4 regions of the Micromonospora sp. NPDC047730 genome follow, and region 2 is predicted to be linked to each of the others. Evidence: riboswitches for the same ligand, from Rfam matches in the RefSeq annotation. Region 2 holds a riboswitch; each other region holds the start of a gene.
What was found. Region 2 has a riboswitch for cyclic di-AMP ahead of ACGF5G_RS07020 (NlpC/P60 family protein). Riboswitches for the same ligand answer to the same signal wherever they lie in the genome.
Positions count from the first base shown of each region.

Region 1 (3,199 bases), on a different contig from region 2:
GGCCGTCACCCCCGGCCCGGCCCCCGCGCCGGGCGGGCACACCCCCGGCGCGGCCGGCCCCCGGGGCCCGCCGCACGTTTGATCCGCACCATCCCGCGGGGCACGCGCGCCCCGCGACCACGCCCGCCGCACGGCGTAGGAAGGGCTCCTTCCGCTATCGCAGGCGTTGACAGGTGCCCGTCCTCCGCTCTCCACCACCCGCGCCCGTCCCGGCGGCGGGGCGTGGCACCGCCACGCCCCGCCACCCGGGCGCCGCGTGCGACCCGCTGACGCACTCGCTCCCCGTGAGGTGCCGACCATGGAGACCGTCGTCTACCAGTTCCTGATCGAGGTGCCGCGGGCCGCCGCCATCTGGTCCGCCCTGCTCCTGCTGGCCCTGACCGTGCTCGCCGTGCTGGTCGCCCGCCCCGAGCGGCTTTGTCCGGCCGACGAGCCGGTCGCCCCGCCCGCGGTCGACCCCGTGGCGGAGGCGGCCGACCTGCGCCGCTACGCCGAGGAGGTGGCCGTCGCGGCGGGCCGGGCCGCCCGCACCGCCCGGCGGTGGCGGGCCGACTGGCTCGCCGCCCAGGAGGAGGCCGACCGGGCCTGGCGGGCGTACGACGAGGCGGAGACCGCCGCCCGCCGCTTCACCGGGGCCGCCGCCCTGCCCGCCCCGCGCACCCCGCGCACGCCCGCCGAGTACGCCGCCCGCGAGCGCTGGCTGCACCACGCGGCGGTGGCGGCCCACTGGCGCGGCGACCTCTCCACCCGCCAACTCCGCGAGGTGTTCGGCCGCCGGGTCGGCTGGGATCCCCGCCGGCACCCGGTCGAGCAGGAGATCGCGCTGGCCCGGGCGGTACGCGACGCGAAGCGGGCCGCCCACCGGGCCGCCGCCGAGCGGGAACGGGCGGCGTGGCGGGACGCCGACCTGGCCGCCGAGGCGGCGCGGGCCCTGGCCGGGGAGGCGTACGCCGCAGCGGTCCGGCTCCGGCCGGGCCGGCTCCCGGCGGCCCGGCCGGTCTCCGCCGGGCGTCGGCCCGCGCTCGCCGCGCGCTGGCGGCCCGCGCGGGTGGGCTGACACCGCCGGGGGTCGGCCCGCGCTCGCCGCGCGCTGGCGGCCCGCGCGGGTGGGCTGACACCGCCGGGGGTCGGCCCGCGCTCGCCGCGCGCTGGCGGACCGCGCGGGTGGGCTGACACCGCCGGGCAATTTCGTGACGCCGGTCATAGCGGCGCCGAACCGGTCATCCGGCGCGGCCCGGCCGATTCCCGCCGACGATTCCGCGCCGATGTCCGCCGCTCGTCCGGTTGTCGACGCAAGGTGCGTCAGGAAACGGTCGTCCCATTGAGTCGCGTCAGTGCCGAGCTGACCGCAAAAAAAGTCCGGAGATCAAGGTTTAGGCAGGTGGGAGCGGGTTGGCAGGGCGCGGGCCGGCCAGTAGTGTCGGCCCGTCCGGTGCGGTAACCGATCGCAAGAGGCGACGCCGCGCCGACCCGCCTAATCGTGAACAGGCGAGCCGGGGACCCAGTGCAACATCGGGGTGAATCCGCGGGCCACGGCCCGCGGTAGGGCGTTCTTCCCGCCCGAATCCGTCAGCTAACCCGGTCGGCGGCGTCGGAAGGAGTTCCATCCCCGTGCAGCACCCACCCGCCCCCCGGTCGTTCCGGCGCCTCCACGGCGCCGCGGTGCCCGCGCTCGCCCGTCCGCACGCCGCGAGCTGACCCACCGGTCACCGCCCGTCGCCCGGCATCCCGGGCGCATCCCCTGAGTGGTCCACCACCGCCGGACGCCGTCCGCGCGGTCGGTCCCCCCTGCGCGGACCGGCGGCCGCTCACCCCCCGAGCCCGTGGAGGAAACCGTGAAGCACCACCTCAAGCGTCAGCTCCGTCGCCTCACGTCCGAGCGTCCGTACCAGGTGGCCGCCGCGTCGGCCGCGGCGCTCGTGCTCGCGTCGGGCACCGGCGCGTTGCTGGCCGGCACCGACGAGGCACCCGCCGCCGCACAGGCCCCGGTGGCCGTGAGCGAGCTGCGGGACGGCAGCGTCGCCTCGCGCGGCGACGCCCGCGTCGCGACCGCCCCGTCGACCGGCGCCCCGGCCGCGTCCAGCGCCGCTCCGTCGGCCAGCGCCACCAGCGCCGCCCCGAACCCGGACCTGACCCGCAAGCCGGAGCCGCCGAAGCCGCCGAAGGCGAAGTCCCTGGACTACGACTACCAGGCCCAGACCACCTTCTACAACTGCGGTCCGGCCGCCGTCCGGCACGCCCTCAGCGCCGCCGGCATCGCGCGCAGCCAGGACGCCCTCGGCGCCCAGCTGGGCACCGACGAGATGGGCACCGACTCGGCCGAGGACACCACCCGGGTGCTGAACGCGACGGTGAAGGGTGACCCGTACCGGACCCGGATGATCCCGGGCGGTGCCGCGACCCCGGCGCAGATGGACCAGCTCCAGGCCGACGTGGTCGCCGCCATCACGGACGGGCGGGGTGTCGTGGTGAACGTCGCCGGCAGCGCCACCGACACCGACGGCGGCTGGCACTCGTTCCCCGGCGGCCACTACATCGCCGTCGTGGGCTACCAGGACGAGGGCCGGCAGGTGAAGATCGCCGACTCGGCGAACCCGGCGACCGCGTCGTACTGGATGTCCACCATCGCCCTGGCGAACTGGGCCGCCACCCGCGGCTACTCCGCCTGAGAAAGACACCCGTCGGGCGTCGGCTCCCCACCCCGGGAGCCGGCGCCCGATGTCGTCTCCGGGTCACGGCCCTCGCCGGGGCGTACGGCGGGTGGCACACTGCGGCCTATGGCCGACGAATCGGGTGACCGGGACGGCCGGCGCGTCCTGCTGCTGCTGCACGGCATGGGCGCGACCGGGGACGTGTGGCTGCCCTGGGCGCCGCTGCTGGAGCGCCGGTGGGCGGGGCGGTGGCTGGCGCCGGACCTCGCCGGCCACGGCTGGTCGCCGCCGCTGTCGGCGTACTCGTTCGCCGGGCTGGCCGACCGGGTCGCCGCGGGGCTCGCGGCGGGGGACCGGCTCGTCGTGCTGGGGCACTCCCTCGGCGGCGTGGTCGGGCTGGCGCTGGCCGCCCGCCGCGCCGGGCTGCCGGTCGACGCCGTGGTCGGGCTCGGCATCAAGGCCGTCTGGTCCCCGGCCGAGCTGGCGAAGGCCGGGGAGCTGGCCGCCCGACCGGTGACCTGGTTCGCCAGCCGGGACGAGGCGGCCCG
Region 1 is NZ_JBIDCU010000014.1:109,045-112,243, reverse strand. Features, by position in the region: gene ACGF5G_RS26895 (hypothetical protein) at 1-82, shown strand, start outside; gene ACGF5G_RS26890 (hypothetical protein) at 299-1,057, shown strand; cyclic di-AMP (ydaO/yuaA leader) riboswitch at 1,462-1,603, shown strand; gene ACGF5G_RS26885 (C39 family peptidase) at 1,824-2,669, shown strand; gene ACGF5G_RS26880 (alpha/beta fold hydrolase) at 2,778-3,199, shown strand, end outside.
Region 1: it holds a riboswitch for cyclic di-AMP, as region 2 does, so the genes downstream of both, ACGF5G_RS26885 (C39 family peptidase) here and ACGF5G_RS07020 (NlpC/P60 family protein) in region 2, are expected to answer to the same signal.

Region 2 (3,199 bases):
CGCACATCGCTCGCTAAGGTGGTGCGATGCTGCTCTCCGACCGCGACCTGGTCTCCGAGATCAAGGCGGGCACGCTCGCGCTGGAGCCGTTCGAGCCCACGCTGGTGCAACCGTCCAGCATCGACGTACGCCTGGACAAGCTCTTCCGGGTCTTCAACAACCACCTCTACACCCACATCGACCCGGCGATGCAGCAGGACGACCTGACGTCGATGGTCGAGGTGCCCGAGGGCGAGCCGTTCGTGCTGCACCCGGGCGAGTTCGTGCTCGCCTCGACGCTGGAGGTGATCTCCCTCGGCGACCAGCTCGCCGGGCGGCTGGAGGGCAAGTCGAGCCTGGGACGGCTCGGCCTGCTCACCCACTCCACCGCGGGCTTCATCGACCCGGGCTTCTCCGGCCACGTGACGCTGGAGCTGTCCAACGTGGCCAACCTGCCCATCACCCTCTGGCCGGGCATGAAGATCGGTCAGCTCTGCATCTTCCGGCTCTCGTCGCCGGCCGAGCACCCGTACGGCTCGGCCGTCTACGGCTCGCGCTACCAGGGGCAGCGCGGCCCGACCCCGAGCCGCTCCTGGCAGCACTGGCGCACCTGGCCGACCCGCTGACCCGAAGGTCGCCGGTTAGGAAGGGGCCCTTCCTCTACCGAATGCGTTAGGAAGGGCCCCTTCCTTACACCTCAGCCGGGGCGGCCGTAACTGTGGATCGGGCCGTCGTCGACCTTCTTCATCTTGACCGGCACCCCGGCTCGGGAGGCGTGCACCACCCAGCCCCCGCCGACGTACATGCCGACGTGGTGCAGGTCGCTGTAGTAGAAGACCAGGTCTCCCGGGCGCAGCTCGCCCCGGGTGACGGTCGCGGTGACCCGGCGCTGCTGCGCGGCGTTGTGCGGGAGCGATACCCCGGCCTTCGCCCAGGCGGCGAGCATCAGGCCCGAGCAGTCGTACGCGTTCGGGCCCTCGGCGCCCCAGACGTAGGGCTTGCCGATCTGGGCGCAGGCGAACTTGACCGCGGTGCCGGCACCGCCACCCGGGTAGCTGGCCGGGCAGGGGGCGGGGCGCAGCGAACCGCCGCCGCCGCTGCCGTAGATCCGCAGCCGCAGCTTCTGCAGCCGGTCGATCTCGGCGTTGATCTGTTTCTTCTTCGCGGCGAGCTGGGCCTCCGTCCGGCCGAGTTGGACGACCATCTCGTCGAGCGGGGCCTTCTTCTCGGCCAGCCGGTCGCGCAGCTCGGCGACCTGCCGCACGTCCTGCTGCTGGTGCTGGGCGAACCGGTCGAGCAGTTCGAGCTGGCCGACCATCTGGTCGGGCGAGCGGCTGCCCAGCAGGGCGTTGACGGCGGAGACGTTCTCGCCCTTGTAGGCGCGGACGGCCAGCGCGCTGACCTCCTCCATCGCCTGCTCGACCTGCCGTTCCAAGGGCTCGATCTGCTTGGCGAGGGCGTCGGCCTGCCTGCGCTTGGCGGCCAGGTCCTGGCGGGTGGCGTTGTGCCGTTCGATGATCGGTTCGAGCTTGTTCCAGTCCTCGTCGATCTGGCGCTCGATCTCGGCGACCGTCGGTTCGGCGTGGGCCGCCGTGGCGCCGCCGGTCAGGACGACGGCGAACGCGGCCAAGGCGGCGAGGGCGGTGGTGCAGCGGTACCAGCGTGGGCGCGGCGCAGCCGTCGTCGGGCCGGCGGGTGCCGACCGTGCCGACGGTGGCCGCGGGGCATGGTGTGCCACCGGGCTCCGTACTCCTTCTTCCCGTACCGCCTACCGGGTTAGCTGACGGGTTCGGGCGGGAAGGGGACGCCCTACCGCAGGTGCTGCGGATTCACCCCGGGGTACCTGGGTCCCCGGCTCGCTCGGGAGCGACTCGGCGGTGTCGGACCGTTACCGCCCGGATGGACGGACTGTCGCCGGCCGACGAATGACCAGAGTAGAGATGGTCGTTATCGATCCGCAACCCATCGCGCCGTGACACACCGTACTCATGCGGGCCGGTGGAGCGTGTCACTCGGGGCGACGAAATTTTCCTTCTTCGGTAAGTGACGCATGGAAAGGTATTGACCGGAGGTGGCGCCCGGGGCGAAGGTGGCCCCACATTCGCCCGTCCGACCTGGGGGTCTGATGCACCTGTCAGCGACATCGAGGAGCAGACGCGTCCTGCTGGCCGCCGCCGTGGCGGCCGCCCTGGCGGCGACGCCGCTCACCGCCGCCGGAACCGCCGCCGCCGCGCCGACGACCGACCGGCAGCAGCAGTACGCCGCCGCGGCGGCGGAGTACGGCGTGCCGGAGAGCGTCCTGCTCGGAGTCTCCTACCTGCAGTCCCGCTGGGACACCAACGCCGGAACGCCGAGCACCAGCGGCGGCTTCGGACCGATGCACCTCACCGACGCGGAGTACGTCGCCGCCCTGCCCGGGGGTACCCACCACGACGACGGCACCGAGGACCCGCGGGGCGACGACTCCCGCCCGTCCCTGGCCGAGGCGCACGAGCCACCGGACACCCCGCCGCCCGCCGAGGCCTCGCTGCGGACGCTCGACGCCGCCGCCGAGCTGACCGGCGCCAGCGAGGAGGCGCTGCGGACGGACGTCACGGCGAACATCCGGGGCGGCGCGGCGCTGCTGGCCGCGTACCAGAAGCAGATCGGCGCCCCGGTCGGCGCCGACACCGACCCGGCGGCCTGGTACGGCGCGGTGGCCCGCTACTCCGGCGCGGACAGCGCCGACGCCGCGGCGGCCTTCGCCAACGAGGTGTACGCCACCATCGGCGCCGGCGACAGCCGGCTGACCGACGACGGACAGCGGGTCACCCTCGCCGCCCGCGCGGTGCAGCCGGAACGCTCCTGGCTCGACCAGCTGGGCCTGCGCAAGGTCGCCCGGCCCGACGGGCTGGAGTGCCCCGACACGATCTCCTGCGAGTGGATCCCGGCGCCCTACGTGCAGTACGGCCCGACCGTGGGTGACTACGGCAACCACGACCTCGCCGACCGGCCGGCCCAGCAGAAGATCGAGTACATCGTCATCCACGACACCGAGGGCTACTTCGGGCCCAGCGTCAACCTCGTCAAGGACCCGAGGCGGGTGGGCTGGCACTACACCCTGCGCTCGGTGGACGGCCACATCGCCCAGCACATCAAGACCAAGAACGTCGGCTGGCACGCCGGAAACTGGTACGTGAACGCCAAGTCCATCGGCCTGGAGCACGAGGGCTTCGCGGGG
Region 2 is NZ_JBIDCU010000002.1:336,459-339,657, reverse strand. Features, by position in the region: gene dcd (dCTP deaminase) at 27-605, shown strand; gene ACGF5G_RS07020 (NlpC/P60 family protein) at 677-1,609, opposite strand; cyclic di-AMP (ydaO/yuaA leader) riboswitch at 1,730-1,866, opposite strand; gene ACGF5G_RS07015 (N-acetylmuramoyl-L-alanine amidase) at 2,105-3,199, shown strand, end outside.

Region 3 (3,199 bases), on a different contig from region 2:
CGCCGGCGAGGCGCGGGGGGGCGCCGAGGTGGCCAACGGGTCGGGCGCGGTCGACGGGGCGCAGCCTGCCGTCAGTGCAGCCCTCGCCTGACCCGTTCCTTCGCTCGGCCCGGCCCGGGACGCCGACGCCCGTCGACGGGGGCCAACGGACGCCGAGTGGGCCTCAACCGCCCACGGGTCCCAGAAGCGCCGAGAGCGCCGACAGGGCCCACAGCTGTCCGGACCGGGCCGCGCGACGCCGGAGCGGGTCGCAGAGACGCCGACAGCGCCCGAGAGGGCTTACAGATGCCGGCAGGGCCCAGAGACGCCGACAGGGCCGCCCCGCAGGCGCGGGGCGGCCCTGTCGTTGGCTGCGTCAGAGCAGGGATACGTGCACGTGGTCCGTATGGTTCGACGGGCCGCTGTAGGACTTCCAGCCGGTCGCCGGGAACCAGATCTGCCGGTTCCAGATCACGTAGTAGATGCCGAGCCGGTCGGCGTTGCGGACCAGGAACGCGGTCAGGTTGTTGCCGTACATGTAGGTGTCGTCGTTGTGCCAGGGGGAGAAGCCGCTTCTCTGCAGCGACCAGTCGCAGGCCCGGCCCTTCGGATGCTCGTACGGCCCGCCGGAGCGGTAACAGCCGACGAAGCGGTTGAAGCCGGCCCGCTTGACCTCCTTGTACATGTGCAGGGTGCGCGCGGTGATGCAGCCGGAGGTGGTGGGGTCGTTCTCGGTGCAGGACAGGGGCTTCCAGTCGCCGTCGGCGGTACGACCCGGTGCCATCCGGGCCACCGGCGAGGTGGCGACCACCTTGCCGCCGGTCAGCCCTCTGCCGCCGACCAGTGCGAGCGCCTTCTCCGCGTCGCGCTTGCCGCGGGCCATCTCGTTGGTCAGCTTCTGCTGCTCGCGGACCTCGGCGTCGAGCGCCAGCTTGGCCTGCTCGGCGCGGGTCTTGACCGCGTTCACCTCGGCGAGCTTCTTGGCATTGACCAGGTTCAGCTCGTCGAGGGCGGCGGCGCGCTTGACGAACGAGTCGGGGCTGGCGGTGTCCAGCAGCATCGACACCGCGCCGATCCGCCCGGTCCGGTAGGACTGGGCGGCGATCTGGCTCACCTGCGGGGCCAGTGCTGCCAGGTCGGCCTGCGCCCGGTCGACCTCCAGGGCCAGTTCCAGTTGGCGCTTCTTCGACTTCGCGAGCTTCGCCTTGGCCTGGACGTAGCTGCGGTTCCGCGTCTCGATCAGGTCGTTGAGCAGCTTGGGCTCGTCGTCCCCGTGGCCGGAGGGTTGGGCCGGTGGGGTGGGTGCGGCCGCCGCCGGGAGAGGCCCGGCGAAGACGGCCAGGGCGGCGATCACGGCCACCACAGGTGTCAACCAGCGGCGTAGGGGTGCCGTCACAGTTTTCCCTTCCGTCGACCGCCGACCGGGTTAGCTGACGGGTTCGGGGCGGAAGTGGCCCCTACCGCTGTCGCGGATTCACCCCACGTGCCTGGGTCCCCGGCTCGCCTGGCGGCGATTGGGCGGCGGCACCGCAGGCGCCGCTGCGCGCCTTCGGCGGTGACCGGCAGCGAGGTTACCCGAGAGCCCTCCCGGGGATCTACGTCCCTAAGCCGACTAAATGCGTTATTTCGTAACGGCGGAGGGTGACCAGTGACGCGTTTATCAGGCGGGACGTCCTGATCGGTCACGCTGAGGAGTTTCACCATGCGGTGTCCGTGCTCCCGTTTCGGTCGGGCCACCCGGCGGGGGCGGCGGAGGGGGTGTTTCCGGCGCGCGGCCCGCTGAGGGCCTCCAGCGCCTCGGACCGGTCGGCCGCCGGCCGGGGGGCCGGCGGGGTCGGGGGTGCGCCGCGGTCGGCGGACTCCCCGCCGCGCCGGCCGGCCGTGGTCACCACGGCCGCGAGCCCGGTGGTCAGCGGCACGGCGGCGATCAGGCCCAGGGTGGCGACCGCGCTGCGGACGATCTCCTGGGCCAGGAACTCGCTGGTCAGGATCTGGCTCACCGCCCGGGAGTCGGCGGTCAGCAGGAGCAGCACCGGCAGCGAGGCCCCGGCGTACGCCAGCACGATGGTGTTCACCGTCGAGGCGATGTGCGCGCGGCCGACCCGGGTGGCCGCGCGGTACAGCTGCATCCGGGACAGCCCCGGGTTGGCGTGCGCCAGCTCGGTGACCGTCGCGGCCTGTGTCACGGTGACGTCGTCGAGCACGCCGAGCGAGCCGATGATGATCCCGGCGAGCAGCAGGCCGTGCAGGTCGACGTCGGCCTGGAACATCGACAGCGTGGTGGCGTCCTCGGTGCCGAACCCGGTCAGGTGGGTCGCCGCGGTGGCGATCGTGCCGAGCACGCCCGTCAGCACCAGGCTGCCCAGCGTGCCGAGCACGGCGACCGAGGTCTGCGCGGTCACCCCGTGCGTCAGGTAGAGCACCACGAACATGATCAGTGCCGCGCCGACGACCGCGACCAGCAGCGGTGGGCTGCCGGCGCTGATGCCGGGCAGCACGAAGGTCAGCAGGATGGCGAAGCTGGCCGCCAGGCCGGCCAGCGCCGCGAGCCCCCGCCACCGCCCGAACGCGACGATCGCGGCGGCGAACAGCACCACCAGCCAGAGCAGCGGCTTGCCGCGCTGGTGCTCGGCGATGTTGTAGGCGCTCGCCGAGGGGTCGGCGGGATCGGTGAGCTGGACCAGGATGATCTCGTCGCCGACCGCGACCGTCGGCGCCCCCGGCCCTGCCGGTACGGGCGTCTCCACCTGCTGGCCGGCGTCGGGGCCGTCGTCGACGCGTACGGTCACGGTGCCGCAGGGGCCCTCCGGGGCACCCTCCGGCGCCTCCGGGGTGGGCGGGCACGGCTCCGTCACCACCCGGGTCACCGTGCCGTGGTGGCGGGGCGGATCGGTGCCGGGCGCGGCGTCCGGGGCGTCCCACGGCCAGAGCAGCAGGGCCGCGATCAGGGTGGCGACGAACAGGGGCACCACCGTCGCGACGAGGATCCGTCGCACCCTCGGCGGGGCGGACGGTGCGGGACGGGTGTGGTCGGCGCCCATCGAGTGTCTCCCAACGAGTCCAGGGCGGGGTGCGTGCCGGCGGGCCGGTCGGTTCGGCGTGCCCGGGTGACCGCCGCGGCGGATCGCCCTGGGGTGTCGGTCCGGTCACGCACCGCGACGGCCCGGCCCGGCCGGTCGCGGTCGCTCGAAACCGCCGCCCGGTCGGGGCGACGGTGCGG
Region 3 is NZ_JBIDCU010000001.1:370,668-373,866, forward strand. Features, by position in the region: gene ACGF5G_RS01760 (carbonic anhydrase) at 1-91, shown strand, start outside; gene ACGF5G_RS01765 (coiled-coil domain-containing protein) at 356-1,375, opposite strand; cyclic di-AMP (ydaO/yuaA leader) riboswitch at 1,379-1,510, opposite strand; gene ACGF5G_RS01770 (YibE/F family protein) at 1,677-3,020, opposite strand.
Region 3: it holds a riboswitch for cyclic di-AMP, as region 2 does, so the genes downstream of both, ACGF5G_RS01765 (coiled-coil domain-containing protein) here and ACGF5G_RS07020 (NlpC/P60 family protein) in region 2, are expected to answer to the same signal.

Region 4 (3,199 bases), on a different contig from region 2:
CACCACGGTGCGCAACCGGACCCGACTGCGGGCCGAGCCGGACGGCGTGGTCCGGATCGACGTCGAGATCACCCTCACCGCGCCGGTCCCGCTCTTCGGCTACGCCTTCCGCCAGGCGCGCGCCGCCCACCTGGGGCTGGCGGCCCGGCTCGGCGTCGCCCTGGGCGGGCACCCGCCGGAGTCACCGCCCGCCTGAGCCGGGCATCGACGACACGGCGACATGCCCGGCCGTCGGCCGGGGAGGTGGCGGTGGGAAGGCGGTCGGCCCCGGTGACCCGCGAGCGGGCCACCGGGGCCGGGACGTCAGTAGACCGACAGGTGCACGTGGTTGGTGTGGTCGCTGGACGGGTCGCCGTTGGCGCCGCTGTACGACTTCCATCCGCTGCTGGGCAGCCAGATCTGCCTGTACCAGATCACGTAGAGCACGGCGAGCCGGTCGGCGTTCTTGACGAAGTACGCCGCCAGGTTGTTGCCGTACGTCCTGTCGCCGCCGGTGGCGTCGCCCCCGAACCCGCTCTTCTGGGCCGCGAAGTCGCAGGCCCGGCCCTTGGGGTGCTCGCCGGAGCCGCCGGGGCGGTAGCAGGAGACGTAGCGGGTGAAGCCGGCCGCCTTGGCCTGGTTGAGCGCGTGCAGGGTGCGCGGGGTGATGCAGCCGTTGGCGGGGGTGGGGTCGTTGACGCTGCACGACTCGGACGGCCAGGACCCGTCGGAGTTGCGCGGCGCCGGCTTCGCCGTCGCGGTGGAGCTGCCGCCCGGCCCGCCGCCGCTCGACTGCGACCGGTTGGCCACCGTCAGCGCCCGCTCCGCCTGGTCCTTGCGCTTGGCCATCAGCGTGACCTGCTTGCGCTGCTCCCGGATCTCGCCGTCCAGGGCCAGCTTGGTGCGGGCGGCCTGGTCACGGGTCTCCTGGAGCTCGCGGAGCGCCCGGTCCTCGTTGGCGGCCACCGCGTCGAGAGCGGCGGCCCGGTCCATGAAGCCGTCCGGCGAGCTGCTGTTGAGCAGGGCGGACACCACCCCCAGCCGGCCGGTCCGGTAGGCCACCCCGGCGATCTCGCCGACCTTGCTGCTCCGTTCGGTCAGCTCGCTCTCGGTCGCCTTGAGCTGTGTGGCGAGCTGCTGCTGCCGTTTGACCGACGTGTCCAGCGCCCGCTTGGCGTCCAGGTAGCCCTTGCTGGCGGCTTCGAGCTGGGCCCGCAGGGCGGGCGTGCCGCCCTCCTGGTCCTGGCCGGGGGCTGCGGCGAGCAGGCCGGCCCGGGAGGCGGCCGCCGCGGGGGCGGTGGTGACCGGGGCGACCGCGGCGCCGAGGGTGAGCGTCACGGCGATCAGGGCCGCCAACCGGGCGGCGCGTCGTCGTACAGGTGCCATCACTGGCATACACGTGTCCTTCCGTCAGCCGCCGACCGGGTTAGCTGACGGGTTCGGGACGGAAGATCCCTACCGCTGACGCGGATGCACCCCACGAACTTGGTTCCCCGGTTCGCCCCGCCGGGCGATTAGGCGGCGGCCACCGCCGGCACCGGTGGGTGCCGCCTGGCGGAGGCCGGAACCGAGCCTACCGGTGCCGGTGTGACTGGTGTAGCACAGGTGACTGAGGGTGCCTGTCCGCTTACCGTCAAATCCGACATAAGTCAACAATACTCTCCCAGATTTAAGGCTGTGCTCATTACCACTCAACCGACCCGCAGGCCCCGGGAGACGCCCCCGGCTCGATCTGCAACGTCGCGTGCTCGATCTGGAAGTCCTCGTGCAGGGCCGTCCGGGCTGCGGTGAGCACCGCGCCGACCTCCGCGCCCGGCGCCATGGTCAGGTGCGCCGAGGCCACCTCCATCCCGGAGGTCAGCGTCCAGACGTGCAGGTCGTGCACCTCGGCCACGCCGGGCACGGCGGCCAGCCGGTCGTGCACCCTGGCGACCTCGAGGTGCTCCGGCGCGGCCTGCACCAGGATGCGCAGCGCGGCGCGCCCGAGCCGCCAGGTGCGGGGCAGGATGAACAGCCCGATGGCCACCGCGACCAGCGGGTCCGCCCACCACCAGTCGGTGACGGCGAGCAGCAGGGCCGCGCCGATCACGCCGAGTGAGCCCAGCAGGTCGCCCAGCACCTCCAGGTATGCGCCCTGCATGTTGATGCTCTCCTTCGCCCCGGACCGCAGCAGGGCGAAGGCGGCCACGTTGGCGAGCAGGCCGAGCACGGCGACCGCGAGCATCGGGCCGGCGAGCACCTCCGGCGGGTCGCCGAACCGGCGTACGGCCTCGACGACCACGTAGACCGCGACGCCGGAGAGCAGCACGGCGTTGGCCAGGGCGGCCAGCACCTCCAGCCGGTAGAGGCCGAAGGTGCGCTGCGGGTCCGCGCCGGCGCGCCGGGTCGCGGTGATCGCCGCGAGCGCCATGCCGATGCCGAGCACGTCGGTGAACATGTGCCCGGCGTCGCTCAGCAGGGCCAGCGAGCCGGTGCGGAAGGCGGCCACCGCCTCCACCACCATCAGGGCGCCGAGCAGCGCGAACGCCGCCCAGAGGCGGCCCCGGTGGCGGTGCGCGGCATTCGCGACCGACCCGTGGTGGTGGTCATGACCTGCACCCACGCGCCCACCTTCCGTCACCCGTCCGGACCCGGTTCAATCTATGCTCACATCGCAATGTGTGCAAGTGACTGCCCGGCGGCGGCCGGGACGACTCAGCCGGTCGGGTCGACGGTGGTCAGCCGCTGGGTGGCCCGCGACAGCGCGACGTAGAGCGTCCGTACGCCCGAACCCGGGTCGGTCCGGATCTCACCCGGGGCGACCAGGACCACGCCGTCGTACTCCATGCCCTTGGCCTCCAGGCTGGTCACCACCTGCAGGCGCGGCGCGCCCAGCCCGCCCAGCCACCCGGCCACCTCGTCCCGGCGGGGCACCGGCGTGATCACGCCCACGGTGCCCTCCACCTCGGCCAGCAGCGCCGTGGCCGCCGTCACCACGGCGGTCTCCAGCTCCGCCGGCGGCACCACCAGCTCGACCGGGTCGACGCCGGTGGAGCGCACCGCCCTGGGCAGCGGGAGATCCGGGTGCAGCCGGCGGATCTCGGCCGCCGCCACCGCGAAGATCTCCGCCGAGTTGCGGTAGTTCGTGGTCAGGGTGAAGTGGTGCCGCTTGCGCCGGCCCAGCGCCTGGTCCCGGGCCCGGGTCAGCTCCTCCGGGTCGCCCGTCCACGCCGTCTGCGCC
Region 4 is NZ_JBIDCU010000005.1:351,583-354,781, reverse strand. Features, by position in the region: gene ACGF5G_RS15725 (SRPBCC family protein) at 1-196, shown strand, start outside; gene ACGF5G_RS15720 (coiled-coil domain-containing protein) at 304-1,365, opposite strand; cyclic di-AMP (ydaO/yuaA leader) riboswitch at 1,379-1,510, opposite strand; gene ACGF5G_RS15715 (cation diffusion facilitator family transporter) at 1,664-2,581, opposite strand; gene ACGF5G_RS15710 (HelD family protein) at 2,674-3,199, opposite strand, start outside.
Region 4: it holds a riboswitch for cyclic di-AMP, as region 2 does, so the genes downstream of both, ACGF5G_RS15720 (coiled-coil domain-containing protein) here and ACGF5G_RS07020 (NlpC/P60 family protein) in region 2, are expected to answer to the same signal.